Regions from separate parts of the Janthinobacterium sp. HH106 genome, predicted to be linked through region 2. Evidence: predicted binding sites of a transcription regulator. Region 2 holds the regulator's gene; each other region holds the start of a gene.
What was found. The regulator HrcA, encoded in region 2, represses chaperone genes, less so after heat shock. The targets are predictions, from matches to a motif close to TTAGCACTCNNNNNNNNNGAGTGCTAA.

Region 1 (10,277 bases), on a different contig from region 2:
GTCGAGCAGGGTGAACGTCAGGTGGTTGACGGTCACGGAGCTGGCGGCGCCGGGCATGGACTCGGACAAGACGATGTCGGTGGCGCCCGCGCTGTTGAGCAAACTGAAACTGTAGCTGACGTAGCCTTTCCACACGCACACGGCGCCCTTGCGGCAGCGGCTGTCGTTGACGCGCTCGAGTTTCAGGGTATCGGTGGCCGTGATGGCGACCTGTTCGCCCGGCGAGAGCACGTGGGTGACGCTGCGCGGCGTGTTTTCCGCGTCGCCGGCGCTGCCGGCCGCGCCGCAGCCCGCCAGCACGGCCAGGCAGGCGATGAACAGGGGGAACAACCACGTTCGGTACGATTGATGTAGATAGTGCATGTTTTTCCTTTCAGGTGAAGCGTCCCGGCGTGGCGTCCACGCGTGGGATGAAAATGATAATAACAAAATGATATTTTTCTGGCGCACTATTGGCGCGCTGCCGATGAATTGACGCGCCGGCCACGCGGCGCGCCGATTACTGCGTAGAATGGCTGTTTTGAAAATCAGGAAACAACCATGAAAAAAACCGACCTGGCCAAAAGCGATGCCAAGAAACTGATGGGAAAGATGAATGTTCCCGGCGCCGGTGCATTCGGTAAGGAAGCGGTGGTCGTCGACCGCCGCGAGCAGCGCAAGCGCGATCAGGCGCTGGGCCTGGTGCCGTTCGCCGTCAAGCTGAACAGCGATCTGGTGTTGCAATTGCAGACCCTGGCCAAGGAGCGCGGCGCGGATCTGAATGAATTGGTCGCCGAGCTGATCACCAAGGGCTTGGCTGCAGCATAAGGGCTGACAATGTTTATCTGTTGATAAATATCATTTATAAAACTAAAAGGCGCCTTGCGGCGCCTTTTGCATTGCGGCATTGCTTGCGATTACACGTAGGCCGCCAGCGCGCCCTTCATTTTCTTCAGCGCCGCCACTTCGATCTGGCGGATGCGCTCGGCCGATACGCCGAACTCTTCCGCCAGCGCGTGCAAGGTGGCGCCGGAGCCGTCGTCGTTGGCCAGCCAGCGCGCTTCGATGATGCGGCGCGAACGGGCGTCCAGCTTCGACAAGGCCGTTTCCAGACCTTCCGATTGCAGGCGCGTCACTTGTTCCGCTTCCAGCACCTTGGTCGGCTCGCTTTGCTCCGACGACAGATAGGCGATCGGCGAAAACTTGTCGTCTTCATCGTCGGTCGGCGACTCCAGCGCGATGTCGCGGCCGCTCAAGCGCGTTTCCATTTCGATCACTTCTTCGCGCTTCACGTCGAGCAGCTTGGCCAGCGCATCGATCTGCTTCGGCGTCATCGCATCGAGGCCCGTCTTGTGGCTGCGCAGGTTGAAGAACAGCTTGCGCTGTGCCTTCGTCGTCGCGACCTTGACCAGGCGCCAGTTTTTCAGGATGTACTCATGCATCTCGGCTTTCACCCAGTGCATGGCGTACGACACCAGGCGCACGCCCTGGTCCGGATCGAAACGTTTCACGGCTTTCATCAAGCCGATATTGCCTTCCTGAATCAGGTCGGCGTGCGGCAAGCCATAGCCCAGATAGCCGCGGGCAATCGAGACCACCAGGCGCAGGTGCGACAGCACCAGCTCTTGCGCGGCGGCCAGGTCATTTTTTTCGCGCAGGCGTTTCGCCAGCGAAATTTCTTCGTCGTGGGTCAACATGGGCAGACGGTTCACGGCCGAAATATAGGCGTCGATATTGCCCAGATTGCCAGTGAACCCGAGGCCCAGCGCATTACTTTTGGTCGGAACCAATGCGGATGTTGCGGACATCATAGTCATGTTTTCTCCCTCGTAGTCTTGCTTTGTTCCAGTTGGCCACATCACACGATGTGGCCCGATTGTCTGTTCTGTTTTGCGTATTCGGTCTTGCACTTTGCAGATCGCGGCACCATCTTCATCTGGCGTCCATGGCGGTTCTGCTGTTGGTATGTCCCTATATTAGCACTCTCTGCCTGAGAGTGCCAATCAGCACATTTAATCGTCCTGATAGCCTAAATGCTATGGTGATTTAATGCTTGATATATATCTCTGAACAGCGCGAGATAGCGCTTTACGACAACATGGCCAGTCTACGGCCTCTGGCTGAAGCGAGCCTTAAGAATACTTGCTAAATATCAAGATAACAGCAGATGGGGATGGCGAGGCGCATGGCGGCGCCAGGAGCGCCGCCATGGAAAGGAAGGTCAGTTCAGGCGCGCCAGGTGGCGCTGTACGCAGAGGAAGGCGCCGATCAGGCCCAGGCCGGCGCTGACGGCCAGCAAGCCGGCCATCGGCAGCGGCGCCAGCGGCACCAGCTGAAATTCGGACGCATACAGGCGTGCAAACTCGGCAATCGCGGTATTGAGCGGCTGCAAGGCCAGCGCCACGGCGCCCAGCGCCAGCGCACCGGCGCACAGGCCCAGCAGGGCACCCGTGTAATAGAAGGGGCGGTGGATGAAAGTATCGGTGGCGCCGATCAGTTTCGAGATGCTGATTTCATCGCGCTGCTGCATCACTTGCAGGCGGATGGTATTGAAGACCACGGCGATGACGGCCACGCCCAGGGTGATGGCCAGCAGCAGCAGCACCAGGCGCAGCACGCCCAGCAGGGCCGCCAGGCGCTTGACCCAGGCCGAATCGACTTGCGCCGATTCCACGCCGGGCAGGTGGCGCAACTGTTCCGCCACGGCATCGACGTCCTGCGCTTCGCTGGCGCTGCTGAAGGCGTCGAGTTTCAGCACATAGCTGTCGGGCAGGGGATTGTCGCCCAGGGTGCTCAGCACGTCGGCCAGGCCGTTCTTGTTCTTCAGCGTATCGAGCGCCTGTTCGCGCGGGATGAAGACGATCTTCGCCTTTTGCTCGCCGACGATCTTGCGCATGGCGCTGGCCAGGGCCACGGCTTGCTCGCGCGGCGTGTCGATCTTCAGGAAGACGCTGATTTCCGGGTCGACCGACATCTGTTCCGACATGGGGCGCACATTGTCGAGCATGGTCAAGCCGGCGAACGGCAGCGACAGGGCGATGGCGACGACGAGCACGTTCAACAGGAAGCCGCCTGGCGACTTGCGCAAGTGAATCAGCGCCGAACCGAGCGCGAAGCGGTGTTGACGGAACCAGCCTCTCATGCCTGTTCTCCCTGCGCATCGTCCTGGTCGGGGGCGGGCGCGAAATCGGGATCGGGTGGCGCGAAGACGGGCGCCTGCGTGGCCTTGTCGATGGCGACCAGCTGGCCGTTCTTCAGGTGGATCACGCGGGCGGCGGCGTCGAGCATCTGTTCGTCATGGCTGGAAATGAGGCAGGTCACGCCCACCGAGTGGAATGCTTTGAGGGCGTCGAGCACCTTGTTGGCGCTGGCGCGGTCCAGGTTGGCCGTCGGTTCGTCGGCCAGAATGATCTGCGGCCGGTTGACGATGGCGCGCGCGATCGATACGCGCTGCTGCTCGCCGCCCGACAGCGACAGCGGACGCGCCATGGCGCGGTCCAGCAATCCCACCTTGTCGAGCGCGGCGCGCGCGCGCTGCTCGGCGGCAACTTTATGCGCGCCGACGACGAGCAGCGGCAGCATGACGTTGGCCAGGATGGAGCGGTCGTTCAGCAGTTTTTGTTGCTGGAAGATCAGGCCCATGTTACGGCGCAAAAACGGCACGCCGGCCGGCTTGATCTTCGCCATGTCCTGGCCATTGACGATCAGCTTGCCCGACGTGGGGCGTTCCATGGCGGCGATCATTTTCAGCAAGGTGGACTTGCCGGCGCCGGACGGGCCGGCCAGGAAGACCAGCTCGCCCTTGGCAATACTGAGCGAAATGTCGCTGAGCGCCACGGCGTCGGGGGAGTATTGCTTGGAGACGTGCTGAAATTCAATCATGTATAGGCTTATCCGAGCAGCGCTTCGACAAATTCGGCAGCCACGAAAGGCTGCAAGTCTTCAATTTTCTCACCGATGCCGATGAAATACACGGGCACGGGGCGCACGCGGGCAATCGCCGCCAGCACGCCGCCCTTGGCGGTACCGTCCAGCTTGGTGATCACCAGGCCGCTCAGCTGCAGGGCATCGTCGAAGGCCTTCACTTGCGTGAGGGCGTTCTGGCCCGTGTTGCCGTCGATGACGAGCAGGGTTTCATGCGGTGCGCCCTCCATGCCCTTGCCGATCACGCGCTTGATTTTCTTCAATTCTTCCATCAAGTGCAACTGCGTCGGCAGGCGGCCGGCCGTGTCGACCATGACCACGTCGATGCCGCGCGCCTTCGCCGATTGCACGGAGTCGTAGGCCACGGCGGCCGGGTCGCCCGATTCCTGCGAAATCACGGTAACGTTGTTGCGCTCGCCCCAGACCATCAGCTGCTCGCGCGCGGCGGCGCGGAAGGTGTCGCCCGCGGCCAGCAGCACGGACTGGTTGTTCGACTGCATGTGCTTGGCCAGCTTGCCGATGGTGGTGGTCTTGCCCGCGCCATTGACGCCGGAAATCATCATCACCAGCGGCTTGTGGCGGCCCAGCTCGAAGCGCTTTTCCAGCGGCGAGAGCAGCTCGATCAGCAGCACTTTCAGCGCGGCCTTGACGGCGGCTGCGTCGAGCAGCTTGTCTTCCTTGACCTTTTTCTTCAATTCCGTGAGCAGGAATTCGGTGGCGTCGATGCCGGCGTCGGACATCAGCAGCGCCGCTTCCAGCTCTTCGTACAGGGCGTCGTCGATCTTCGCGCCGACGAACAGCACGGACAAGGTGTTCGAGGTTTTCGACAGGCCCGCCTTCAGGCGCGTCATCCACGATTTTTTCTCGGGTTCGGCGGCCACGATCACTGGCACGAGCTCGGCCGGCGCGCCGCTCAGGGGCGTAGCGGCAGGCTGCGGTGCGGGCGGCGTGGCGGGAAGGACGAGGGGCTCGGCTGGTGCGGCCTCGGGAGCGATGGTTTTTTTCTTGAAGAAACTAAACATGGATGTGTGGTGGCGGGTGCTGACCTAAGGCCCGGCGGCGCCGGACACTGTGTTACGGGCTATTCTACCAGAGCGCGCCCGGCCCTTCATGCTTTACTGTTCGATTGGCAACATTGCGTGCCTATCCACGGAGATCGCCGCAGTTGTCGCGCTTTTCAACGGGTTCAATGCGTTTGCAGGGCCAGCGCCTGGTGGCGGCGGCGCCAGTCGGCGATGCTTTCGTCGACTTGCCGCAAGTCCAGCACATGCAGGAAAGAAGGGGGCTGCTTGTACAGCACGGGACTGCGTCCCCCTGCCCACAATTCCATGCTTGGCGGCAAGTTCGCATGCAGTTGCTGCAGGCTGTCGCGCGTCTGCCGCTGCTTGCTGGCGCTGGAAAACGACAGCGCCACGATATCGGCCCGCTGCGCGCGGGCGGCCGCGACGATGTCCGTCAGCGGCGTTTCCACTCCCATCGACATGCAATGGGCGCCCGCCGCCGCGCACAGCGCCTCGGCCATCAGCAGCCCCAGGCCATGACGCTCCTGCGGCAAGGTACTGAGCACGATGCGCGGCGTGCGCGTCGATGGGCTGCTTGCCTGCGGCAGGGAAAAGATGGCGTGGCGCATCACCGTTTGCAAGGTTTCGCTATACAAATGCTCTTCATACACGGCCAGGTCGCCGCAAGCCCATGCCTCGCCCACCATGCCCGTCAGGGGGGCGATCACGTCGATGGTGAACGCTTTCAAGCCCAGCACGGCCAGCGCCTGACGCAGGGCCTCACCCAGTTCCGCCATCTGGTGGCCGCGGCACAGCGACAGGTAGTGTTCGAGCTGCGGAGGCGGCGTCGACGGCGCCGCACTGCCGGCGCTGGCCAGCTGCTGCAGTTGCACGGTGCTGTGCTGCATGATTTTTCCCGGACGAAAGCCGAGGTCCAGCAGGCGCTTGACCATGCGCAACTTCTGCACTTGCTCGGCCGGGTAGCTGCGCTCGCCAAAGGCGTCGCGCTGAGGCTGGGGAAAAGCGTAGCGGCGCTCCCAGACACGCAAGGTTTCCTTGGCCAGCCCGGTATCGCGCTCGACATCGCTGATGCTGAAGGCGGAAGTAGGTTGCAGGTCAGTATCCATACCAGGGGCTTGCTCGCATGCCAAAAAGAACGTGGAGTGCATTTTACGCCTTCCGCCGCCCCGGACCAAATAGCTGAATCCGATTGGAAATTGCCGACGTATAAGTTGTGGAACGGCCGAGGGCGCTCATTGACATAAATCAATATTTCATCGATTATCCATGAGGCTCGTTTTGTCCAGGACAAACTTAACACAGGTGTATTCATGAAAATTGCCGTCGTCGGAGCAGGAATTGCAGGATTGTCATGTGCCTATCGCCTGGCGCAAGCGGGCCAGGACGTCACCTTGTACGAGGCGGGCGATTACTTTGGCGGCCACAGCCACACGGTCGATGTCACGCTCGATGGCGTCACGCATGGCGTCGACACGGGTTTTCTCGTGTTTAACCACGCCACCTACCCGAACCTGGTGCAGCTGTTTGAGGAACTCGGTGTCGAGGCGGCCGACAGCGACATGTCGTTTTCCGTGAAGATGCCGCTGGGCACCTCGTCCGATGCCCGCGTGCTGGAATGGGCGGGCGCCAATTTCGATACCGTGTTCACCCAGCGCAGCAATCTGCTGCGCCCCGCCTTCCTGCGCATGCTGCGCGACATCCTGCGCTTCAACCGCCAGGCCAGCGCCCTGGCCATGGCCAGCGTGCCGGCGCCGGCCATGTCGCTCGGCGAGTTCCTTGATCTGCACAATTATGGCGAGGAGTTCCGCCACTGGTATCTGTTGCCCATGGCTGCCTGTATCTGGTCGTGTCCGGCACGCCAGATGCTGGCCTTTCCGCTGGCCACCTTCATTCGTTTTTGCCACAACCATGGCTTGCTGCAAGTGAGCGACCGGCCGCAATGGCGCACGGTGCGGGGCGGCTCGCGCGTGTACGTGGAAAAATTGCTGGCAGGCATTGCGCAGCAGCGCCTCGCGTGCCCCGTGCTGGCCGTGCGCCGCCAGGCTCACGGGGGCGCGCGCATGGTCGAGCTGCATACGGCGGCCGGCGTCGAGCATGCCGATCACGTGGTACTCGCTTGCCACAGCGACCAGTCGCTGGCCCTGCTGGCGGACATCCGCGACGACGAGCGCTCCGTGCTTGAAGCCGTGCGCTACCAGCCGAACCGGGCCGTGCTGCATACGGATGCGTCTTGCCTGCCGCAGCGCCGCCGCGCCTGGTCGGCCTGGAATTACCAGGGCCGGCCGGCCGCGCAGGAGGGCGAATCGCCGCAGGTATGCGTGCACTATTTGCTGAACCAGCTGCAGCCGCTGCCGTTTACGACGCCCGTCATCGTCTCGCTCAATCCGCTCGACGAGCCGGACCCGGCCAAGGTCATCGACGCGTTTTCGTATGCCCACCCCGTGTTCGATGGCGCGGCCATTGCGGCTCAGGCGCGCCTGGCCGGTTTCCAGGGCGCGCAGCACACGTGGTTCGCGGGCGCCTGGACGGGCTATGGTTTCCATGAAGACGGCTTGAAGTCGGGCCTGGCCGTGGCGCAAATACTCAATGGCATGGCGGCGGCGGAGCTCGGCCATGCCGCGTAATTCATCGCCGTCCGTGCCGCCGCAGCCCCAGCTGTGTCTGGGGCGGGTGCGGCATGCGCGGCTGCGTCCGCGCGCGCATGCTTTCAGTTATGGCATGTTTTATCTGCGCCTGCCCTTGCGCAGCCTGGGCGCGCACGATTTTCCTGCCCGCTTGATCTCGCGCAACGGCGCCAATGTGCTGTCCTTCCGCGACAGCGACCATGGCGATGGCACGACGCCGCTGCTGGAGTGGATCGATGGCTTGCTGCGCCAGCAAGGCGTGCTCGACGCGGGCGGCGAAATCTGGCTGCAAACCATGCCGCGCATGTTCGGCTATGTGTTCAATCCCGTCAGCTTCTGGTTTTGCCACCGTACGGATGGCGCCTTGCGCGCCGTGGTCTGCGACGTGCGCAATACCTTCGGCGAGCGCCACCTGTACCTGCTCGAACAGGGCGGGCCCATCGCGTATGGCAGCGAATTGCAGGCCAGAAAAATTTTCCACGTGTCGCCATTTTGCAAGGTGGAAGGGCATTACCGCTTCCGTTTCCTGCGCAACAGTGAAGAGGATGGCGAGCGCCACCTGGCCCGGGTCGATTACGACGACCTTGACGGTCCTGTTTTGCAGACGAGCTTGTCCGGTACGGCGCAGCCGCTGCGCGATGGCGCCATCGCCTGGGCTCTGCTGCGCTACCCGCTGATGACGTTTGGCGTGATGGCGCGCATCCATTGGCAAGCCTTGCGCCTGTGGCTGCGCCGCGTGCCGTTTTTCAGCAAACCCCACCCTCCACAAGAAAAGGTGTCCCGATGAGCTCCGACTCCCTGCCGACCGGCCTGCATGCGCGCAGCAACGCGTGTCCCGCGCACTTGCCCGACCACACGCACCTGGATATGCCCGCTTCCGGGCGCATGATCGTGCGCCTGCTGCAAAAATTACAATATGGCGCCCTGCGTCTGCGCACGCCGGATGGCAGCATCTTGCTGTACGGCGACGGCAGCCACCCCGTCACCCTGGACTTGCACAACTGGCGCCTGTGCGCGGCCGTGCTGCGCTCGGGCGATATCGGCTTTGCGGAAACGTTTATCGCCGGCGACTGGCGCACGGACAATTTGCCGGGCTTGATCGAGCTGATGATACGCAACCGCGCGCAGATCGAGTCCTTGATCTATGGCAACTGGTGGGGCAACCTGGTCTACAAGCTGCGGCATTTGCTCAACCGCAATTCGCGCGCCGGCAGCAAGAAGAATATCCACGCCCATTACGACATCGGCAACGCCTTTTATCAGTTGTGGCTGGATCCGTCGATGACGTATTCGAGTGCGCTGTTTGCCGAAGGCGCCAGCCTGGAGCAGGCGCAAGGGGCGAAATACCGGCGCATTGCCGATCAGCTTCAACTGCGGCCAGGCGCCAAGGTGCTGGAAATCGGCTGCGGCTGGGGCGGTTTTGCGGAAACGGCGGCGCGCAGCTACGGCGCCCACGTGACGGGCCTGACCTTGTCGACCGAGCAGCTGGCGTATGCGCGCCAGCGCCTGCAGGACGCGGGGCTGGCGGCGCAGGCCGACCTGCAGCTGTGTGATTACCGCGACAGCGCCGGCCAGTACGACGCCATCGCCTCGATCGAAATGTTTGAAGCCGTGGGGCAAAGCTACTGGCCCGGCTATTTCGCCTGCGTGGCGCGCAACCTGAAGCCGGGCGGCCGCGCCTGCATCCAGACCATCGTCATCGCCGACGACTTGTTCGAGCGCTACAGCAAGAGCACGGATTTCATTCAACAGTATATTTTTCCGGGCGGCATGCTGCCGTCGCCGGCCGAGTTCCGCCGCGCCGCCGAGGCGCAGGGCTTGCGCGTGGAGGACGCCTTCCGCTTTGGCCTCGATTATGCGGAAACCTTGCGCCAGTGGCGCGCCAGCTTCCTGGCCCAGCGCACGGCGCTGGAAAAGCAGGGTTTCGATGGCCGTTTCCTGCTGACCTGGGAGTTTTACCTCGCGTATTGCGAGGCCGCCTTCCAGGCGCACAACACGGATGTAATGCAATTTACTCTGGTGAAGGACTGACCATGCGCCGCTTGCTTGCCACTGTTGTGCTGTCATTGGCCATGTTGGGCGCCGCGGCCGCGCCGCCTGTCTTTGTCGCTGCCGACGTGCCCGAGGCCCGGCTGGCGGGGGAGGGCGAATACACGTGGTTCGGCATGCGTATTTATCGGGCACAACTGTGGGTAGGACCGCAGGGCTACCAGGGCGCGGCGTCCGAAACGGCGCCGTTTGCGCTGGAATTGCGCTACGCACGTTCGCTCGATGGCAAGAAGATCGCCGAAGCCAGTTATGAACAGATGCAGAAAATCGGCGCCGGCACGCCGGAGCAGCGCCTGGCCTGGCTGTCCACCATGCAGCGCATCTTTCCTGACGTCAAAGAGGAGCAGCGTATCGCGGGCGTCTACCGAGCCGGCATCGCGCCCGGCGTGCGCTTTTATCTCGATGGCAAGGTGCTGGCCGACGTGAGCGATGGCGATTTCGCGCGCGCGTTTTTTGCCATCTGGCTCTCGCCGTCGACCACGGCGCCCAAGCTGCGCGCGGCCTTGCTGCAGAATGCGGCGGCGCTGCCATGAACGCCGGGGCCAGCGCGTTGAGCTTGCCGGCCCTGTTCAGCTACGGCCTGTTCGGCTTGCCGCTTGCCATGCTGGCGCTGCCCATCTATATCTATGTGGCGCCGTTTTATGCGCAGCGCAGCAACCTTGACCTGGCGCAGATCGGC
Region 2 (10,277 bases):
GTTCGGCGGCAGGCGTCGGTGCTGGCTCGGCGGCAGGCGCCGTTGCTGGTGCTGGTGCAACGTCAGGCTTGCTCACAGGAATGGCAGGAGCGGCATCGGCCGGTACCGGCACGGCGCTCGGCGCCACGGGCGATGGCACGACGGCGGCAGGCACGTCAGCCTTGGCGACCTTGGCGAATGGCGACGGACCGGCGATGCGGTCGATATATTCTTTCTCCGTCGGCAAGTTGCCGCCTTCGAAACGTTCAACCTTGCCATCCTTGCCGAAGTACACGACCACGCGGCTGCTAGTGGTTTCGCCACTGCCCCGCGCCAGACGGAATGGATAATCCCAGCGGTCGGCATGGAAGATATCGGTCAGCAGCGAAGTGCCGAGGACGAAACGCACCTGGTCGCGCGTCATTCCTACTTTCAACTGGGCCAGCATCTCTTCGGAGACAAAGTTGCCTTGTTGAATGTCAGGACGGTAGGGCGAGAAAAACCACATGAATTTTTGCAGCGGCGTAATGGTGGTCGTTTGTGCGCCCTGTTCGGGAACCAGTTCCTTGCCTTCTTTTTGAGCAGCTGCCGGCTTTTCGCCAAGAATGCCACGGTTGGCGCAGCCGGACACGGCCAGCGCGACACAGACCATGCCTGCCACGACTGGTGCTCGAAATGAAATACGGTGCCAGAGAGATGGCAATACAGCCGGGGTTACGCGCATAAATGACCTCAATTGGATGAACAAAACGCCAGGAGTGACCGGCCCGCCAAAAAAAAGCATATTTTGGCACTCCCCGACAAAACGCTATATGATAAAGCACCTGACCCACATACGAGCAACAAACATGAGTAACAATCCTAGTGATCTCAAGGCAAGCGGCCTGAAAGCCACCCTGCCACGGCTGAAGATACTCGATATCTTCCAGAGTAGCCCGGTACGCCACCTGACCGCGGAAGACGTCTACAAGATTCTGCTGGCCGACAATATGGATGTCGGCTTGGCAACTGTCTACCGTGTTCTCACACAATTCGAACAAGCCGGCTTGCTTAACCGCAACCATTTTGAAACCGGCAAGGCGATTTTCGAACTCAACGAAGGCTCCCACCACGACCATCTGGTGTGCCTCGATTGCGGCCGGGTCGAAGAATTCTTCGACGAAGAAATCGAAATCCGCCAGCAAAAAGTGGCCGAAGAGCGCGGCTTCAAGATCGCCGAACACGCCCTGGCCATCTACGGCAACTGCACCAAGACAGCTTGCCCGCACAAAACAGCCTGACCCACGCCGGCCGTTCCCGCAAGGCGCCGGCCGGCGCAGCATTGAACCGCATCAATGATGGCTGAGCGCGCTCGACAGCAGCTTGGCCGTGATGTCGACGATCGGGATAACGCGCTCGTAAGCCATGCGCGTCGGTCCGATCACTCCCAGCGTTCCCACGATCTTGCCGTTGACTTCATACGGCGCCGTCACCACGCTCATCTCATCCATCGGCACCAGGTTCGATTCGCCGCCGATGAAAATCTGCACGCCCGTCGCCTTGCTCGACACGTCGAGCAGCTGCATCAAGCCCGTCTTTTGCTCGAACATGTCGAACATCTGGCGCAGCGAATGCATATTCGATGACAGATCGCTCACGCTGAGCAGGTTGCGCTCGCCGGAAATCACCATGTCATCGCTATGATCGGCCATCGCTTCGCTGCCCGCTTCCACGGCCGCCTGCATCAGGCTGCCCATGTCGTCGCGCAACTGGCGCAGTTCGCCTTGCAGGCGCACGCGCACGGCGTCGAACGACAGGCCGCCATAATTCTGGTTGATGTAATTAGCCGATTGCACCAGTTGCGCCGGCGTATAGTCGGCTTCCGTCAGCAATAAACGGTTCTGCACGTCGCCGCCGGGAGCGACGATGACGAGCAGGATGCGTTTTTCGGACAGGCGCAAAAATTCAATCTGCTGGAACACGGATTCGCGGCGCGGGCTGAGCACGACGCCGGCGAACTGCGACAGCGACGACAGCATCTGCGCCGCGTTGGCGATGGTTTTTTGCGGCTGCGGCGTCTGCAGGCGCATGCGCGACTCCACCATGTGCTCGTCCAGGTGCCGGACGGTCAGCAAGGTGTCGACAAAGATGCGGTAGCCACGCGGCGTGGGGATGCGTCCGGCCGAAGTATGCGGACTGGACACATAACCGAGCTCTTCCAGGTCGGCCATGATGTTGCGGATCGTGGCCGGCGACAGGTCGAGGCCGGAAATTTTCGACAAGGCGCGCGAACCGACCGGCAGGCCGTCGGCGATATATCGCTCGACCAGGGCTTTCAGCAGTGTTTGGGCACGTGTATCGAGTTGCATGGTGTCTTAGGTAAGCAAATATTCTTTAAACAAGCATATTGTTAAGCAAGCGGCAACGAAAGCGGCCGAACATGCATCAACAGCGCCTATTATGCACGTTCGCCCGTCCGACGGCGATCAATCTTCCAGCTGCCCCTGCAGCCACAGCAGCAATTCATCAAAGTTGGCGCAGATGGCGTCGGGCTGCACGCCGGCGGCCAGATGGGCATCGCTGCCCTTGCGGTTCATCCACACGGCACGCATGCCCGCCCCTTGCGCCCCCGTCACGTCGAAATACAAGTCATCGCCGACATACACGGCCTCATGGGGCGCCACGCCCAGCGCGGCGCAAGCGGCCAGGAAGATGCTGGCGTCAGGCTTGGCGACGCCGAAATCGCTGGCGGCAATCGACACTTTAAAATGCTGCGCCAGGCCGATAATTTCAAGGTCCGCATTGCCATTCGAGATCGAGCCGACCAGCATGCGCTGGCCCATCCAGGCCAGGCCGGGCAAGACATCGTCATACGGCTGCACGCGATGGCGCGCCGCCAGGAACTGCGCGATGGCGCCGTCGACCAGGGCGGGATCTTCGCCGGCGGCCTCAAAGGCGGTCAGCAATCCCGCGCGGCGCAGCTCGATCAAATTGCCATGGAAATGCGGTTGTTCATTGAGCATGGCCAGACGGTGCTGGCGCAACAGCTCGATGGAAAACTGCTGCGCCACCTTGGGCGCATGCGTGGCCAGCCAGTCGTGCAGCAGGGTTTCGGCGGCGGCAATCACGGGCGCGATGGGCCACAAGGTATCGTCGAGGTCGAACAGGATGGCCTTGGGCGGCACGGCAGGTTTTACAGGGGCAAGAGACATGGAACTCACTATATAGATGCCGCGTCACGGTGCGCAGCCCGCAGCTATTGTCGCACCGATCGCCGCCGCCGGCATGGCGGCGCCCCCATGAAATGGGGCCGGGCCGGCGCTTCCCGGCGAAAAATTGTTACAGGGTGATACAAGGCAAGATCATCCGGCTTGCCAGATAGACTAAAATAGGCGCCATTCCAATGCGGCGCCAGCGTCCGCGTTGCGCTACCCAACCTAATTCGTTTTGGAGAATGTATGAAAAATTTGTACCTGCGCTCGATGCTGGCGGCGGCTTGCGCCGTCACATTGGCGGCCTGCGGCGGCAGCGGCGGCAATCTGTATCTGAGCGGCCAAGTCGTCAATCTGGCAAAAGATGGCCTGATTCTGCTGAATGACGGCGAACGCCTGCCTGTCACCTCAGGCCAGACTTCCTTTGTTTTCACCAAGCTGGTCAGCACCGATGACCGCTACGATATCACCATCGCGCAACAGCCAAAAGGCGCCGTGTGCACGATTACCAATGGCGCCGGCAAGGCATCGAGCTATACCGTGACCACGGCCCAGGTGATTTGCGTGACCAATACCTACCCGCTGAGCGGCACGATCACGGGCCTGACCGCCGACGGTTTGACCCTGGCCATCGGCAATATCACCACCAGCCCGCTGAAAGGCAGCACCAGCTATACGTTCCCGAATGTCAATGACGGCATCGCCTACAATATTTCCATCGCGACGTATCCAACGGGCCAGACGTGCAGTTTCGTGGGTTCTGCCAGTGCCAACGGCCGCGATGTCGTCGGCACCATGGGCTCAGCCGCCACGACCGGCGCCGCACTGAACTGCACGGCGCAGTAAGCTACGCGATTCGTCACCACTATATTGGATAGGAGAAATACATGAAGTTATCCTGCCTGCGCCCTATCGCCGCGCTGCTGTTGACCCTGGGATTGGCTGCTTGCGGCGGCAAGGCCTCGTATGATGTCAGTGGCACCGTCAGCAATTTGAACACCGAAGGCCTGGTCCTGGTCAATGGCGGCGATCCGCTCCCGATCAAAGCCGGCCAGACCTCGTTTACCTTTGGCAAGCGCATCGACTATGGCACCGACTACAACATCACCGTGCAGACCCAGCCAGCCCACATGACTTGCACCGTCAGTGGCGGAACCGGCTCGGCCGGTCACTACGTCAGTATCCAGGCATCGGTTTCCTGTGCGCGAAACGCGTACACGGTAGGCGGCACGGTGACTGGCCTGACAGCCGACGGCCTGGTCCTGATCAACGGCAATGCGCAAACCACGGTGGCCAAAGGCAGCACGACCTTCACTCTGGCGTCGCCTGTTGCCGATGGCGACAAGTATGGCATCAGCGTATTTACCCAGCCTACCGGCTTGAAATGCACCGTGGCACCCAACACGGGCGTCGGTGTGATGGGTGAAGCAAACGTGACCACCGTGCAGATCGCCTGCAATCCAGGCTAAGACTGTGGCGCTGGCAGCCGCGACGCGGCTGCCAGGAAGAGATATCACGAAAATCTATATTTGATATTCGAAAGATAAATTGGAGTTATATGTGGCGATGCAGCATAATGCATCTGTCTCCTCCAACTCTTCCAAGAATTGGATTTAGCCCGCTTTCACCAGCGGGCTTTTTTTTGTCCAAAATTCCTCAGGCGGGTTTATCCAAGCCCGGCTGCAGCATCTGCACGATGCTGGAGAAATCCTGCTGCGCATAGCCGGCTTGCGCATGCATCTGGTACAGCTGGCGCACCAGCCCTCCCAAGGGCGTGGGCGCGTTCGCCGACAGGGCCGACTGCTGCGCCAGACCCAGGTCCTTCAGCATCAGCGCCGTGCCGAAGCCGCCCGTGTAATTGCGCGACGCGGGCGTGCCGTCCATGACGCCGGGCCACGGGTTGTACACTTCCAGGGTCCAGTTGCGCCCCGAACTCTTGCCCATGATGTCGGACAAGACTTTCGGATCGAGGCCATGCGCCACTCCCAGGTTCAGCGCCTCGGCCGTCCCCGCCATCAGTATGCCCAGCAGCATGTTGTTGCAAATCTTCGCCACCTGGCCCGCGCCCGCCTCGCCCGCATGGAAGATGTTCTTGCCCATCTTTTCCAGCAGGGGACGCGCCTGCTGCAAGGCCGCCTCGCTGCCGCCGACGATGAAGGTCAGCGTGCCGGCCGCCGCGCCCGCCGTGCCGCCCGAGACGGGCGCATCGATCATGGCAAAACCGCGTTCGCTGGCCGCCTGCGCCACTTGCCGCGCCACGTCGGCGGCGATGGTGCTGCAGTCGATGAACAGGGCACCGGGCTTGGCCGAATCGAGCACGCCGCCTGCCGCCAGGTACAGTTCCTGCACGTGCTTGTTTGCTGGCAGCATGGTGATGACGGCGTCCGCCGTCTGCACGGCCGCGCTGGCGGACGCGGCCGCCGTGGCGCCCGCCTCGACCAGCGACGCCACAGCCGCCGGCGCCAGGTCGAACACGGACACGTGGAAGCCGGCGGCCACCAGGTTGCGGGCCATTGGCGCGCCCATGTTGCCCAGGCCGATAAAAGCGATATGTTGCATATGTGTCTCCTGTTGTTCTTTTAATGCAGGTCGCGCAAAGGATGGCTATCCCATGGCGCCGTGAAATATTCATTGAGATACGTCTCGCTGACCTCGGCCAGGCTGGCCGGCTGCCACTGCGGCGCGTTGTCCTTGTCGATCAGCAAAGCACGCACGCCTTCGCTGAAGTCTGCATGGGCGCAACATTGCACGGCGACAATGAGTTCCAGCTGGAACACTTGCGCCAGGCTCAGATGGCGCGTGCGCTCGCGCATGGCCCACACCAGCGCGGCCGAAGTGGGCGCGCCCTTGTCCAGCGAGTGGGCCGCCTTTTGCAGCCAGACCGAATCGCCGTCATACGCGGCAATGGCGGCCACCACTTCGGGCAAGGTGGGCGCTTGCGTCAGCGCGGCGATGGCGTCGAAGTTAGCGCACACTTCGGACACGGGCAGCATGGAGGCTGGCGCCGAGAAGCCGCGCAGCAGGCGGTCCAGCTGCTCGCTGTTCGCTTGCGGACTGGCTTGCCATTGCGCCAGCGCCAGCGCGTCGAGCACCATGTTCCGTTCTTCCTGGCGCAGGAAATAGTCGCCCAGGCCCGCGAACAGGGCGTCGGCCCCGTTCAAGGGCGCGCCCGTCAAACCCAGGAACAGGCCGCTGCGCCCCGGCATGCGGCCCAGGAACCAGCTGCCGCCCACGTCGGGGAACAGGCCAATCGTGATTTCCGGCATGGCGATGCGCGTGCTTTCCGTCACGACGCGGTGGCTGGCGCCCGCCATCAGGCCCAGGCCGCCGCCCATGACGATGCCGCCGCCCCACACCAGCAGCGGTTTCGCATACGTATGGATGCGGTGGTCGAGCCGGTATTCCTCGGCAAAGAAGGCCAGCGCCTGCGGGTTCGGCACGATACCCGGTTGCTCTGCCACGGCCGAACGCAGGCTGCGCACGTCGCCGCCCGCGCAAAAGGCCTTGTCGGTCGACGAGTGCAGCACCACGCAGGCGACGGCGTCGTCAGCGGCCCAGCGCACGAGAGCGCCGTCGATGGCGCGGATCATGTCCAGGGTCAGCGCGTGCAGGGATTTGGGCGCGTCGAGGGTGATGACGCCCAGCTTCATGCCGCCGGGACAGTCGCGCTCCTCGATTTTCACGGTTTCAAGCAAAGTCTCAACCATTCTTCCACTCCGCCGGACGTTTTTCCAGGAACGCCTGCACGCCCTCTTTCTGGTCTTGCGTATCGAACAGGCCCAGGAACAGGGTGCGTTCATCGGGCAGGGAATCGACGAGCGGATGGCTGCGCGCGCCCTGGATCAGGGTCTTGCATGCCGTCACGCTGCTCGGGCTCTGGCGCGCCACTTTGGCAGCCAGGGCCAACGCCGTGGCGGCAGCCTTGCCGGTTGGAACAACTTCCTCGACGAGGCCGATGGCCAGGGCCTTGGCCGCATCGACTCTCTCGCCGCACAAAATCATGCGCTTGGCCCAGCCTTCGCCCACCAGCCACGGCAAATGCTGCGTGCCGCCCGCGCATGGCAGCAAGCCGACCGAGGCTTCCGGCAAGGCCATCTGCGCGTGCTCCTCGGCAATGCGGATGTCGCACGCGAGCGCGCATTCGAGCCCGCCGCCCATGGCGTAGCCGTTGATGGCGGCGATGCTGACGCCGCGAAACGCGGACAATGCCTCGAACGCCTCGCCAAACGCGGCGGCCATGGCGAATGCCGTGTCCTTGTTACCGTCGGCAAATACGTTCAGATCGGCGCCGGCCGAGAAGAACTTGGCGCCGCCGCCCGTGATCACGAGAGCGTACACGTCGGCGTCCGCATTCAGGTCGGCCACCAGTTCCTTCAGGGCGTTCAGGCTGGCCAGGGTCCACGTGTGGGCGGGCGGGTTGTCGAGGGTCACCAGGGCCGTATGGCCACGGCGTTCCAGCAGTAAATTTGTATACACTTTGTTCATCGTAAGGTCTCCGTGGCGCCGTCTTTCAAAATCGCTCGCGCGACGATCAGGCGCATGATTTCATTCGTCCCTTCCAGGATCTGGTGCACGCGCGTGTCGCGCACGTGGCGCTCGAGCGGGTACTCGCGGATGTAGCCGTAGCCGCCGTGCAACTGCAGCGCATCGTTGGCCACATTGAAACCCACATCCGTCGCGAAACGTTTTGCCATGGCGCAATATGCCGTCGCATCCGGGCTTTCCTGGTCAAGTTTCCAGGCTGCCAGGCGCACCATCTGGCGCGCCGCCACCAGTTCCGTCAGCATGTCGGCCAGCTTGAATTGCAGGGCCTGGAACTGCGCCAGTTCGCGGCCGAACTGCGTGCGCTCCTTCATGTACGTTTGCGCGCGCGTGAGGGCCGCCTGCGCCGTGCCCACCGAGCACACGGCGATATTGATGCGCCCGCCATCGATGCCCTTCATGGCGATGGCAAAACCTTCGCCTTCCGCGCCCAGCAAGTTGCCAACAGGCACTTTCACCTGGTCGAAGCTGATGATGCGCGTGGGCTGGCTGTTCCAGCCCATCTTTTCTTCTTTCTTGCCATACACGATGCCGGGCAGATTCGCCGGCACGGCAAAGGCGGAAATGCCGGCCGCGCCCTCGCCGCCCGTGCGTGCCATGACGATCAGCATATCCGTCTGCCCCGCGCCCGAGATGAACGCTTTCGTACCGTCGAGCACATAAAAGTCGCCCTCTTTTACTGCCTTGGTGCGCAAGGACGCCGCGTCGGAACCCGATTGCGGTTCCGTCAGGCAATAGCTGGCCAGCTTCCGGCCGGCCGCCAGCGCCGGCACCCACTCGTCGCACAGGGCTTCCTGGCCCCAGCGCGACAGCATCCAGGTGGCCATGTTGTGGATCGTGATGTAGGCCGTGGTCGAGGTGCAGCCACCGGCCAGCTCTTCAAACACGATGGCCGCATCCTGGCGGGACAGGCCCAGGCCGCCCCAGCGCTGCGGCGTGTACAGGCCGCAAAAGCCCATCTCGCCCGCCTTGGCGATGGTGTCCACGGGGAAGATCGATTCCGCATCCCAATGGGCCGCGTGCGGCGCCAGTTCGCCTTCGGCAAACGCGCGCGCCGCCTGCTGGAACTCGCGCTGCTCGTCGCTCAGTTCAAAGTCCATGGCCACTCCTTACTTGAGGCTGATGGTGGTGTTGACCTTGCCCACCGAGGCCGCATCCGTGAACCAGCGCTGGGTGATCGTCTGCGTCTGCGTGTAGAACAGCACGACCTGCTTGCCGAACGGGCCCAGGTCGCCCAGCTTGGAGCCGCGCGAGCCCGTAAAGCTGAACAGGGGAACGGGCACGGGAATGGGCACGTTGATGCCGACCTGGCCCACGTCGATTTCTTCCTGGAAATAGCGCGCGGCCGCGCCGCTCTGCGTGAACAGGGCCGTGCCATTGCCGTTCGGATTCGCATTCACCAGTTCAATGGCTTCGTCCAGGGTATCGACTTCGACGACGATCAGGACGGGACCAAAGATTTCCTGGTCATACACGACCATGCCGGGTTTTACGCCGGACAAGATCGTCGGGCCGACGAAGTTGCCGTTCGGATAGCCATCGACCTTCACGTCGCGGCCATCGAGCGTCAGCACGGCGCCCTGCTCCACGCCCTTGGCGATCAGGCCAAACACGCGTTCTTTCGCCGCGCACGAGATCACGGGGCCCAGGTCCGGATTATCCTTGCCCGCGCCCACCGTCAGGGTTTGCGCCTTGGCGGCCAGTTCCGGCAGCCACTCGCGCGCCTCGCCCACCAGCACGGCGACGGACGCCGCCATGCAGCGCTGGCCGGCCGCGCCGAAACCGGCGCCCAGCAACTGGTTCAGGGTCTGTTCTTTATTGGCGTCCGGCAAGACGACGGCGTGGTTCTTGGCGCCCATCATGCATTGCGCGCGCTTGCCGTTCAGGCTGGCGCGCTGGTACACATGCGTGCCCACCTTGCTGGAGCCGACAAACGAGATCGCCTTGATGTCCGGATGGTCGCACAGGGCGTTGACCACGTCTTCGCCGCCGTGGATGACGTTCAACACGCCAGCCGGGATGCCCGCCTGCAAGGCCAGGCGCACGAGTTTTTCCGTCACGAGCGGGTCTTGCTCCGATGGTTTCAACACGAAGGTATTGCCGCAGGCAATCGCCATCGGGAACATCCACAGGGGGATCATGGCGGGGAAATTGAATGGGGTAATGCCGGCGCACACGCCCAGCGGCTGCATCACGCTGTAGGTGTCGACGCCGCCGGCCACGTTTTGCGCGTATTCGCCCATTTGCAGGGTGCCGATATTGGCCGCATGTTCCACCACTTCCAGGCCGCGGAAGACGTCGCCTTCCGCGTCGAGCAAAGTCTTGCCCTGTTCCATCGTCAGGGTGGCGGCCAGGTCGGCCATGTTTTCGCGGATCAGCTGCTGCAATTTCAAGAAAATGCGGGCGCGGGCGCCGATCGGCGTCTTGCGCCAGGTTTTGAAGGCGCGCTGGGCCGAGGCGATGGCCGCGTCGACTTCATCGGACGTGGCGAACGGCACCTTGGCCAGGACTTCCTGCGTGGCGGGGTTGACGACGTCGCGCCAGACGGTGGTGCGGGATTCGACC
Region 3 (10,277 bases), on a different contig from region 2:
ACAGATCCCGCACGGCGCCCCGGTCGGCCGACGTCGTCAGCGCCGCATACGCCTGCAGCGCCTGCGACACGTAGCGCTCGCGGTCGACGGGCAGCCAGGCCGCGTCGCCCTTCGCTTCCATGGCGGCGCGGCGCGCGGCCAGCTCGGCAGCCGTGATGCGCAGGTTGATGGTGCGCTCGGGGATGTCGATGTCGATGAAATCGCCCTCTTCCACCAGGCCGATGGCACCGCCTTCGGCCGCTTCCGGCGAGGCGTGGCCGATCACCAGGCCCGAGGAGCCGCCCGAGAAGCGCCCGTCCGTGAACAGCGCGCACGCCTTGCCCAGGCCCTTGGACTTGATGTACGAGGTCGGATACAGCATTTCCTGCATGCCGGGGCCGCCTTTCGGGCCTTCGTAGCGGATGATGACGACGTCGCCTTCATGCACGGTATCGGCCAAAATCGCTTCAACAGCGGAATCCTGGCTTTCGAACACGCGCGCCTTGCCCGAGAATTTCAAAATGCTTTCGTCGACGCCCGCCGTCTTGACGATGCAGCCCTTTTCCGCAAGGTTGCCGTACAAGACGGCCAGGCCGCCATCCTGCGAATACGCGTGGGCCTTGTCGCGGATGCAGCCCGTGCTGCGGTCCGTGTCGACGGCCGCGAAGCGCTCCGACTGCGAAAACGCCGTCTGCGTCGGCACGCCGCCCGGCGCGGCGCGGAACAGTTCATGCACGGCGGGGTTATCCGTGCACATGATGTCGTTTTGCGCGATGGCGTCGGCCAGGGTCGGCGCGTGGATCGTCGGCAAAGTCGTGTTGAGCAGGCCGGCGCGCGCCAGTTCGCCCAAAATGCCCACGATGCCGCCGGCGCGGTGCACGTCTTCGATATGGTATTTGTCCGTCATCGGCGCCACCTTGCACAGGCAAGGCACCTTGCGCGAAATGCGGTCGATGTCGGCCATCGTGAATTCCACTTCCGCCTCGTGCGCGGCGGCCAGCAGGTGCAGCACGGTATTGGTCGAGCCGCCCATCGAGACGTCGAGCGCCATGGCGTTTTCAAACGCGGCCTTGGTGGCGATGGAACGGGGCAGCACCGAGTAATCGTCCTGCTCGTAATGGCGCTTGGCCAGTTCCACGATCAGACGGCCCGCGCGCAGGAACAGCTGCTGGCGGTCCGAGTGCGTAGCCAGGATGGTGCCGTTGCCGGGCAGGGCCAGACCCAGCGCTTCCGTCAGACAGTTCATCGAGTTGGCCGTAAACATGCCGGAACACGAACCGCAGGTGGGGCAGGCCGAACGTTCGATCTCGGCCACGTCGGCGTCGGAGACGGTGCTGTCGCCCGCCTTGATCATGGCGTCGACCAGGTCCAGCTTGATGATCTTCTGCGTGCCGTTGACCACCTTGACGACCTTGCCCGCTTCCATCGGCCCGCCGGAAATAAACACGACGGGGATATTGATGCGCATGGCGGCCATCAGCATGCCCGGCGTGATCTTGTCGCAGTTCGAGATGCAGACCATGGCGTCGGCGCAGTGGGCATTGACCATGTATTCGACGGAATCGGCGATCAGGTCGCGCGACGGCAGCGAATACAGCATGCCGCCGTGGCCCATGGCGATGCCGTCATCGACGGCGATGGTGTTGAACTCCTTGGCCACGCCGCCGGCCGCCTCGATCTCGCGCGCCACCATCTGTCCCAGGTCTTTCAGGTGCACGTGACCGGGCACGAACTGGGTAAACGAGTTGACGACGGCGATGATCGGCTTGTCGAAGTCGCCATCCTTCATGCCGGTGGCGCGCCACAGGGCGCGGGCGCCAGCCATGTTGCGGCCGTGGGTGGTGGTGCGGGAGCGGTATTGCGGCATGATGGGGTCCTTCCAAGGATGATTGATGCCTGACTGCGCGGATTTCCAGCAAAACCCTGCATGCAGTGGGGGTACGCCAGATTGCCTTGCGCGCGCCCCACTGTCAAATATATGATGCACGTGCCTGTGAGTCGTTTTACATATCACAGCATTCAATCTGCATGGAAACGCATATGAACCTTGAACTGCGCCAGTTGCGCTATTTCGTCACCGTCGCCGAGGAGCTGCACTTCGGCCGCGCCGCCGCGCGCCTGCACATGACGCAGCCGCCCCTGTCGCAAACCATCATGGCCCTGGAAGAACAGCTGGGCGCACCGCTGTTCGTGCGCACGCGCCGCGAAGTGCAGCTGACGCCGGCCGGCACGGCCCTGCTGCCCGAGGCGCGCCGGCTGCTGGCGCAGGCGCAAGACTTGCCCGCCTTGGTGCGGCGCGCCGCGCAGGGCGAGGCGGGCCGCCTGAGCCTGGCCTTTGTCTCCTCGGCCGACTACAGCGTGCTGCCGCCATTGCTGCGCGCGTATCAAACTGCCTATCCGCAGGTGCAGATCGCGCTGCAGGAAGCCACTTCCGACTTGCAGCTCGATGAACTGCTGGCCGGGCGCACGGATGCGGGCCTGCTGATCCCGCCCCTGCCCGAGAAGGCGAAAGGGGCGCTCGATTACCTGCCCGTGCTGGCCGAGCCGCTGGTGCTGGCCGCACCGTCCGGCCTCGCCATCCTGAACACGCCGGGCGCCGTGCGCCTGCGCGACCTGCCGCCCCTGCCCCTGATTATTTTTCCGCGCGCGATCTCGCCCGCCCTGCACGACGCCATCCTCGGCGTGTTCCGCGCGGCCGGCATCACGCCGCAGATCGGCCAGGAAGCGATCCAGATGCAAACCATCGTCAGCCTCGTCTCGGCTGGCATGGGCATCGCGCTTGTGCCACAATCGGTATCGAATCTGATGCGCCCGGGCGTAGAATACAGGCCGCTGCAGGACGCCACGCCGCTGGTGGAAACTGGCCTGGCCTGGCGCCGCGACAATCCGTCCGCCGTGCTGCAAGGTTTCCTGGCGCTGCTGCACAAGCAGATCAGCGCTGCCGCCGATTAAATTAAGTGGCCGCTAAGGCAAAAAACCGCCAGCGCCCCCATACTACGCAACCTTGGCTTTAAACAAAGAAAGAAACCCCATGCTGATACACCCGATGCCCGACCCGATAGCCATCCAGATCGGCCCGCTTGCCGTGCACTGGTACGGCCTGATGTATGTGCTGGCCTTTGCCCTGTTCATTATCCTGGGCCGCGTGCGCATCAAGCAGCCGCATATCGCCGTGCTGGGCTGGAAGAAGGAAGACCTCGACGACATGCTGTTCTACGGCATGCTGGGCGTGGTAATCGGCGGGCGCCTGGGCGAAGTACTGTTCTACCGTCCCGAATACTTCCTGCACAATCCGCTCGAGATCTTCATGGTCTGGCATGGCGGCATGTCCTTCCATGGCGGCTTCCTCGGCGTCATCCTGGCCATGTACCTGTGGAGCCGCAAGGCGGGCCGCAACCTGTTCGACGTGCTTGACTTCATCGCGCCGCTGGTGCCGCTCGGCTACGCGGCCGGTCGCCTGGGCAACTTCATCAATGCCGAACTGCCGGGCCGCATCGCCCCGGACACCCTGCCGTGGGCCATGCAATGGCCGGGCATTCCGTATCCCGTGCACCCGTCGCCGATCTACCAGATGCTGGTCGACGGCATTTTGGTGTTCATCATCCTGTGGCTGTATGCGCGCAAGCAGCGCCCGCGCATGGCCGTGGGCGCCATGTTCACCCTGCTGTACGGCTGCGCGCGCTTCTTCACGGAATACTTCCGCACGCCGGACTGGGAAGTCGTGTGGCTGGGCGTGCCGATCACGTCGGGCCAGATGCTGTCCTTGCCCATGATCGTCGGCGCCATCGCGCTGCTGGTATGGGCGTATAAAAGCCAGGTGATGGGCACGCCGCCCACCAAGGCCCGCGCTGCCTGATGAACAGTTTAAGCCTGTAACCTGCTTGTAATCACTTTCCATTGCGCCGGCGTTACCGGCGTGATGGACAGCCGGCTGCCCTTCTTGAGCAGCAGCATGTCTTCCAGCTCCGGCATCTGGCGCATCTCGGACAGGGGCAACAGCGCCGTCTTCTTCAGGCCTCGTACGTCGACGCTGATCCAGCGCGGCTGTTCCTGCGTGGCCTTGGCATCGAAATACTTGCCGCCCTCTTCAAACTGGCTGTGATCGGGATATGCGCCGCTGGCCACTTCGGCCACGCCCGCCACGCCCGGCTGCGGGCAGCTCGAGTGATAAAACAGCACGCCATCGCCGACCTGCATGCCGTCGCGCATGAAGTTGCGCGCCTGGTAGTTGCGCACGCCGAACCAGGGCATGGTGTGCCCGGGCGCGGCCATCAGGTCGTCGATGCTCACTTCATCGGGTTCGGATTTCATCAGCCAGTACTGTTTCATTACATTCCCCAGGTCAAAGAATAAAAGCGACAGGCGTAAAAAAACGGCTGCGCATGCTGATGCTGCAACCGTTTTTTGTACTGCAAATTGGGCCCCGCCTGTGCCGCTATGCCGGCATCCCGAACCAAACGGTTCAAGGTGGTCACGTTAGTTCAATTTCGGGTTCGTCGAACGAGCGACGCTCACTCCCATCAAACAAAATTCGCAACCGATGCGCATAAATGGTTCAAGGAATATATGGCAATCGCGAACACCGCAGGGTAGACCCAAGTTTACTCCTTTGATCGCGCATCGCAAAGACAAATCGTACCGTGTCCGCTTAAAAAAGGTTTTCCTGGGGCGTCAATGCGCTATCCAATACTGTGTGCATGGCCGAGATCTTTTGCTTCACTTCCAGGATCGTCAGTTCCGACAGCGGACCTTGCGGCGACTTCACGGAAAGGAATTCCGCGGCCACGCCCAGGGCGGCCAGCACGGCGATGCGGTCATTGCCCTTGACCTTGCCCGCGTCGCGGATGGCTTTCATTTTGCTATCGAGATAGATCGCCGCTTCGCGCAGCGCGCGCTCTTCGCCGTCGCGGCAGACCATGCTGTAGGACTGGCCCATGATATTGACATCGACACGCGGCATTACGCTTCCTTCTCGTTCTCGGCAAGATAGGCGCCTGCCTCCGAAGCGGCTTGCTCCAGGCCGGCTTGCACCAGTTCGGGAATTTTTTCCAGCAACGCCTCGACCCGCTCCTGCGCCTCGCGCATGCGCTGCACATACAGGGCGTTCTCGGCGGCCAGCGCGGCATTGTCCTTGCGCAGTTGCGCGTTTTCACGGCGCAGCGCATGGGTCATTTCGGCCAGCAGGCCTATTTTGTCGGATAATTCGTTGAATTCGGAAATCATCCCGCCACTATAGGGCGGACGCTCCATGGGCGTCAATCGAATCACGCCGCTGTCACACATATTTACATCAATGCAGGTCAGTTGCCGTGAAATACACGCTTTTTCCGGCGCGTTTCGCCATCTGCACGCATCCGCCGGCGCCGCGATGGCAGCGTTTTACTCGTCGACGTAATCGGGTTCGATATCGAGACCGCCATAGCGGTTTTCGCACGAGCGGCGCGTCAATTCCTGCTTGCCGCTCTTGCCATCAAGCACCATCGTCAAGTCGCGGCAAGTACGGTGGTAGCTGCCAGGTTTGGCGTCCGTCCGCGAGGGCGTCAAAGTGACGCGCAAGGGCACGGCATTGCCCAGCCCCTTGTTGCTCCATTCACGGCTCTTGCCATCCTCTTCATCTTTCAAGGTGCGCACGGCGGCCGTCAGCAAGGATTTCTGTTCCTTCGCATTCAGCTTGGCGATGGTCACGTCGGACAGGAAGGGCGGATACACGACGGGCGCCGGGTCCTTGCCCTGCACATCCCAACGGCCGCTGTTCTGCGAGCACGTACGGCGGCTCAGGTCTTGCGACTTGCCGCCCGCCGTGACGACGAATTTCAGGTCGCGGCAGATGTGCGCCTTCAGGCTGTGTTCCGTCATGCCGGAGTTGCTGAAGTTATATGTGACTTTCACCCGCACGCCACGGTCGCCGCCGTTGTCCCACACATGCGCTTCCTGGTCGTCGTCGTCCTTGTTGAGGTCGTTGAACAGCTCGTTGAGCAGCATGTCCTTTTCCAGCGGCGTCAGGGTCGCCACGGTGATCTCGTCGAGAATCGTGGGCGTTTGCGCGGCGGCATTGCCCAGGCAGGCGAGGCCGACGAGGGCGGCACCGAGCAGGCGCAGGGCGGGACGGGAAAGAGTCGATGGCATGGTGTGCTTTCTGGTACAGGGGAATATTGATATGCAATTGCAATCATCTTATCAAAGTCCATAGCAAAACTCTGTTTCCTGTGCGTACAGGAACGCCGTTCGCCTGATGGGCATGCTAGAGTCGCGCCTGTTGCTGACGCCCGGGAACGAGGCTTGCGTTTGCGCAAACCCTGCGTAAATGCAGGCTGCGTAGAACGTCCAAGCTTATCTTCCCGGAGAATAAGCCCTTGAATAAGCCCCCTACCGTCCCTATAATTAGCACTCGTTAGTAGAGAGTGCTAACAAACTCTTTCGTAGCAATCCTCAAGACATGATGGTGTCTGCCGGGCAACAGCAGGGAACGCTACGCGGCGGGCGACGCCGCGATGCCACCACTGCCCAGCGCCGGCATGCACCCGATGCCATGGGGTTTGCTTGACCGTTGCGGGCTGCTTTCAACGGCGGTCACTGAAAGCACGCCTGGCGCTGTGCCAGGCATGTATTCATTTAGCAACACCTATCCATTGAACTTTAAGGAGTTTTGTATGAATCTGCGCCCATTGAACGATCGCGTCATCGTCAAACGCCTCGACCAGGAAACCAAGACTGCGTCCGGCCTCATCATTCCTGATGCAGCTGCTGAAAAACCGGATCAAGGCGAAGTCCTTGCCGTAGGCAATGGCAAGATTCTCGACGACGGCAAAGTCCGTCCTCTGGATGTCAAAGTGGGCGACCGCGTCCTGTTCGGCAAGTACGCCGGCCAAACCGTCAAAGTTGACGGCGATGAGCTGCTGGTCATGCGCGAAGAAGACATCATGGCGATCGTCGTCAAGTAATTGTTTCCACGTTGTAGACAGATACATCCCGAAACTCAGGAGAATTGAACATGGCAGCTAAAGAAGTAGTATTCGGCGACGCAGCGCGCGCCAAGATGGTCGAAGGCGTCAACATCCTCGCCAACGCAGTCAAAGTCACCTTGGGCCCGAAAGGCCGCAACGTGGTCCTGGAGCGCTCGTTCGGCGCCCCTACCGTCACCAAGGACGGCGTGTCGGTAGCGAAAGAAGTTGAACTCAAAGACAAGCTCATGAACATGGGCGCGCAAATGGTCAAGGAAGTGGCTTCCCGCACCAGCGACAACGCTGGCGACGGCACCACCACCGCGACCGTGCTGGCACAAGCCATCGTGCGCGAAGGCATGAAGTTCGTTGCCGCCGGCATGAACCCGATGGACCTGAAGCGCGGTATCGACAAAGCTGTTGCAGCGACCGTCGAAGAACTGGCGAAAATCGCCCGTCCTTGCACCACGACCAAGGAAATCGCCCAGGTTGGCGCGATCTCGGCGAACTCGGACTACTCGATCGGCGAGCGTATCGCTGAAGCGATGGAAAAAGTCGGCAAAGAAGGCGTGATCACGGTAGAAGACGGCAAGTCGCTGAACGACGAGCTGGACATCGTTGAAGGCATGCAGTTCGACCGCGGCTACCTGTCGCCATACTTCATCAACAACCCAGAGAAGCAAGTTGCCGTCCTGGACAGCCCATTCGTCCTGCTGTGCGACAAGAAAATCTCGAACATCCGTGACCTGCTGCCGGTACTGGAACAAGTCGCCAAGGCTGGCCGTCCACTGCTGATCATCGCGGAAGACATCGAAGGCGAAGCGCTGGCTACCCTGGTTGTGAACAACATCCGCGGTATCCTGAAAACCTGCGCAGTGAAAGCACCAGGCTTCGGCGACCGCCGCAAAGCCATGCTGGAAGACATCGCTGTCCTGACGGGCGGCCAGGTGATCGCTGAAGAAGTCGGCCTGACCCTGGAAAAAGTGACCCTGGCCGAACTGGGCCAGGCGAAACGCATCGAAGTGGGCAAGGAAAACACCATCGTCATCGATGGCGCCGGCGAAGCTGCCTCGATCGAAGCACGCGTGAAACAAGTGCGTGTACAGATCGAAGAAGCGACCTCGGACTACGACCGTGAAAAACTGCAAGAGCGCGTGGCCAAACTGGCTGGCGGCGTTGCCGTGATCAAGGTTGGCGCAGCCACCGAAGTCGAAATGAAAGAGAAGAAAGCCCGCGTTGAAGATGCACTGCACGCCACGCGCGCTGCCGTGGAAGAAGGCATCGTGCCAGGCGGCGGCGTAGCCCTGCTGCGCGCACGCGCCAACATCACGGTCAAGGGCGACAATCCTGATCAAGACGCTGGTATCAAGATCGTCCTGCGCGCAATGGAAGAGCCGCTGCGCATGATCGTGCAAAACGCCGGCGAAGAAGCTTCGGTCGTCGTGGCAGCCGTCCTGGCTGGCGCGGGCAACTACGGCTACAACGCTGCCAACGGCACGTATGGCGACATGGTGGAAATGGGCGTTCTGGACCCAGCCAAAGTGACCCGTTCGGCGCTGCAAAACGCCGCTTCGATCGCTTCGCTGATGCTGACGACCGACTGCATGGTCTGCGAAATCGCTGACGACAAGGCAGCCGGCGGCATGGGCGGCGGCATGGGTGGTATGGGCGGCATGGGCGGCATGGACGGCATGATGTAATCCAGGCGGCCGCGCGCGCAGGCGACGGCGCGCGCAGCCGCCACGCCGGGACGGGACAGGCAGACCAAAAGCTGCTTGCGCCTGCCCGGCAGCCCCGAGAGCCATCTTCCACGGAAGGTGGCTTTTTTTCGTCTTGCTTTTTAGAAATTTCAACGATTGCCCGCCTGCACGTTTTGCTTTAGCATGGCCGCCATCGTCCCTCTTTCTCACGCCACCATCATGCAGCCACGCGCCTCTTCTTCCAAAACCACCATCATCGCCGGCATCCTGGCCGGCTTGCTGGCCGCCGGGCTCGGCGCTTTCTACCTGCACCAGCAAGGCGCGCCGCACGGCACCAATGCCCCGGCCGCGAGCAGCCAGGCGGCGCCAGAACAGAGCGCGCGCGCCGTCGATGCGCTGATGGCATTGCCGGAAATCAAGGCCTGGTCGGCGCATATCGAAAAGGCTTCGGGCGGCCGCGCCCACGGCGCCGTGATGGAAACGTCGCCCGACGTGCGTCTCATCGATGGCAAGCCCTACTATGACCTGAACTTTGTGGAAAACACGCCGGACGCGGCGCACCGCTGGGAGAGTTTCGTCGTCTCCCAGGATGGCAAGCGCATCCTCGTCGACGACGTCGTCAGCGGTGAGCTGATCAGCCTGGAACAATGGCGCAAGGACAATGCGCCCATGCAGCGCATCGCCACGCAGTAATCCCCTACGCCGGCGCGCCCTGCGGCGGCGCGCCGCGCACGCGCGCCACCCACCACACCGTCCACAGCGACAAGCCCGCCGCCAGCCAGCCATTGATGCCGTAGCCGCTGATGTGGCCGGCCGCATCCGTCTGCAGGGTCAAGCCGCCCAGCCAGGCGCCCAGGCCGCTGCCAAAGCTTTGCAGGGCCGAATTGGCGCTGAGAAACGCGCCCCGCTTGTGCGGTTCCGGGATGGTCGTCAGCAGCGCCTGCAGCGGCACCATGCGGCCCGAGACGAGAGCCATAAAGAAGGGAAACGCCAGCATCAGCCCCAGCAACGGCAGCTGGGGCAAGTGCGTCATGAACAGCAGCGGCGCAATCGACAGCAGGGACACCCAGCGGTACACCTGCTGCTTGCCGGCCCGGTCCGCCCAGCGGCCGATCAGGCGCGCCGTAAAGATCGTGGCGCAGCCGCCCGCCAGATACACCCAGGTGACATCGGCCGGCGCCAGCCCCATATTGCCCACGAGCACGGGCGAAATGAAGGGAATGACCAGCATGCCTGCCGTCATGTTGACAATCGACAAGGAGAACGCTTTCAGGTGGCGCCGCTCGCGGAACAGCGCCAGCAGGTTCGGCAGCACCTGGCGCAGCGGCGTGGCAGCCGCGCCCATGTGCGCCGTCAGCGAGGGCAGCACGCGCGCCGCGCCCAGCCAGACCAGCAGCGACAGCACGACCAGCAGGAAAAACGGCGAAGCCCAGCCAAAGTGCGCGGCCAGCACCACGCCGATGGGCACGCCGCCCACGGCCGCCATGGCAAACGAGGTCATGACGATGCCGGTGGCCGCGCCGCGCCGCTCGGAAGGAATCACGTCGCCGATGATGGCCATGACCATGGCGCCCAGCACGCCGCCCGTCAGCCCCGCAAACGCGCGCGACCACAGCAGCACGTGGAAGTTCGGCGCCAGCGCGCAAGCGAGGTTCGA

Region 1: the regulator HrcA is predicted to act here: its motif matches at 1,956-1,982, upstream of rpoH (RNA polymerase sigma factor RpoH).
Region 3: the regulator HrcA is predicted to act here: its motif matches at 6,361-6,387, upstream of groES (co-chaperone GroES).

Annotation. Positions count from the first base shown of each region.
Region 1 covers NZ_LRIC01000030.1:221,061-231,337, forward strand. Annotated here, with positions in the region: gene JAB8_RS14025 (hypothetical protein) at 1-363, opposite strand, end outside; gene JAB8_RS14030 (hypothetical protein) at 541-807, shown strand; gene rpoH (RNA polymerase sigma factor RpoH) at 897-1,796, opposite strand; gene ftsX (permease-like cell division protein FtsX) at 2,201-3,121, opposite strand; gene JAB8_RS14045 (ATP-binding cassette domain-containing protein) at 3,118-3,861, opposite strand; gene ftsY (signal recognition particle-docking protein FtsY) at 3,870-4,925, opposite strand; gene JAB8_RS14055 (MerR family transcriptional regulator) at 5,090-6,031, opposite strand; gene JAB8_RS14060 (FAD-dependent oxidoreductase) at 6,236-7,549, shown strand; gene JAB8_RS14065 (DUF1365 domain-containing protein) at 7,539-8,336, shown strand; gene JAB8_RS14070 (cyclopropane-fatty-acyl-phospholipid synthase family protein) at 8,417-9,580, shown strand; gene JAB8_RS14075 (chalcone isomerase family protein) at 9,583-10,131, shown strand; gene JAB8_RS14080 (MFS transporter) at 10,128-10,277, shown strand, end outside.
Region 2 covers NZ_LRIC01000048.1:115,026-125,302, reverse strand. Annotated here, with positions in the region: gene JAB8_RS18090 (outer membrane protein assembly factor BamE) at 1-631, opposite strand, end outside; gene fur (ferric iron uptake transcriptional regulator) at 828-1,259, shown strand; gene hrcA (heat-inducible transcriptional repressor HrcA) at 1,311-2,327, opposite strand; gene JAB8_RS18075 (HAD family hydrolase) at 2,445-3,170, opposite strand; gene JAB8_RS18070 (hypothetical protein) at 3,417-4,016, shown strand; gene JAB8_RS18065 (hypothetical protein) at 4,058-4,639, shown strand; partial or broken gene mmsB (3-hydroxyisobutyrate dehydrogenase) at 4,827-5,735, opposite strand; gene JAB8_RS18055 (enoyl-CoA hydratase/isomerase family protein) at 5,750-6,877, opposite strand; gene JAB8_RS18050 (enoyl-CoA hydratase) at 6,870-7,655, opposite strand; gene JAB8_RS18045 (acyl-CoA dehydrogenase family protein) at 7,652-8,812, opposite strand; gene JAB8_RS18040 (CoA-acylating methylmalonate-semialdehyde dehydrogenase) at 8,822-10,277, opposite strand, start outside.
Region 3 covers NZ_LRIC01000016.1:52,850-63,126, reverse strand. Annotated here, with positions in the region: gene ilvD (dihydroxy-acid dehydratase) at 1-1,846, opposite strand, end outside; gene JAB8_RS08660 (LysR family transcriptional regulator) at 2,020-2,931, shown strand; gene lgt (prolipoprotein diacylglyceryl transferase) at 3,011-3,835, shown strand; gene JAB8_RS08650 (EVE domain-containing protein) at 3,844-4,308, opposite strand; RNA gene ssrS (6S RNA) at 4,396-4,573, opposite strand; gene JAB8_RS08640 (cell division protein ZapA) at 4,628-4,939, opposite strand; gene JAB8_RS08635 (DUF904 domain-containing protein) at 4,939-5,202, opposite strand; gene JAB8_RS08630 (hypothetical protein) at 5,359-6,105, opposite strand; gene groES (co-chaperone GroES) at 6,630-6,920, shown strand; gene groL (chaperonin GroEL) at 6,971-8,620, shown strand; gene JAB8_RS08615 (hypothetical protein) at 8,804-9,313, shown strand; gene JAB8_RS08610 (MFS transporter) at 9,318-10,277, opposite strand, start outside.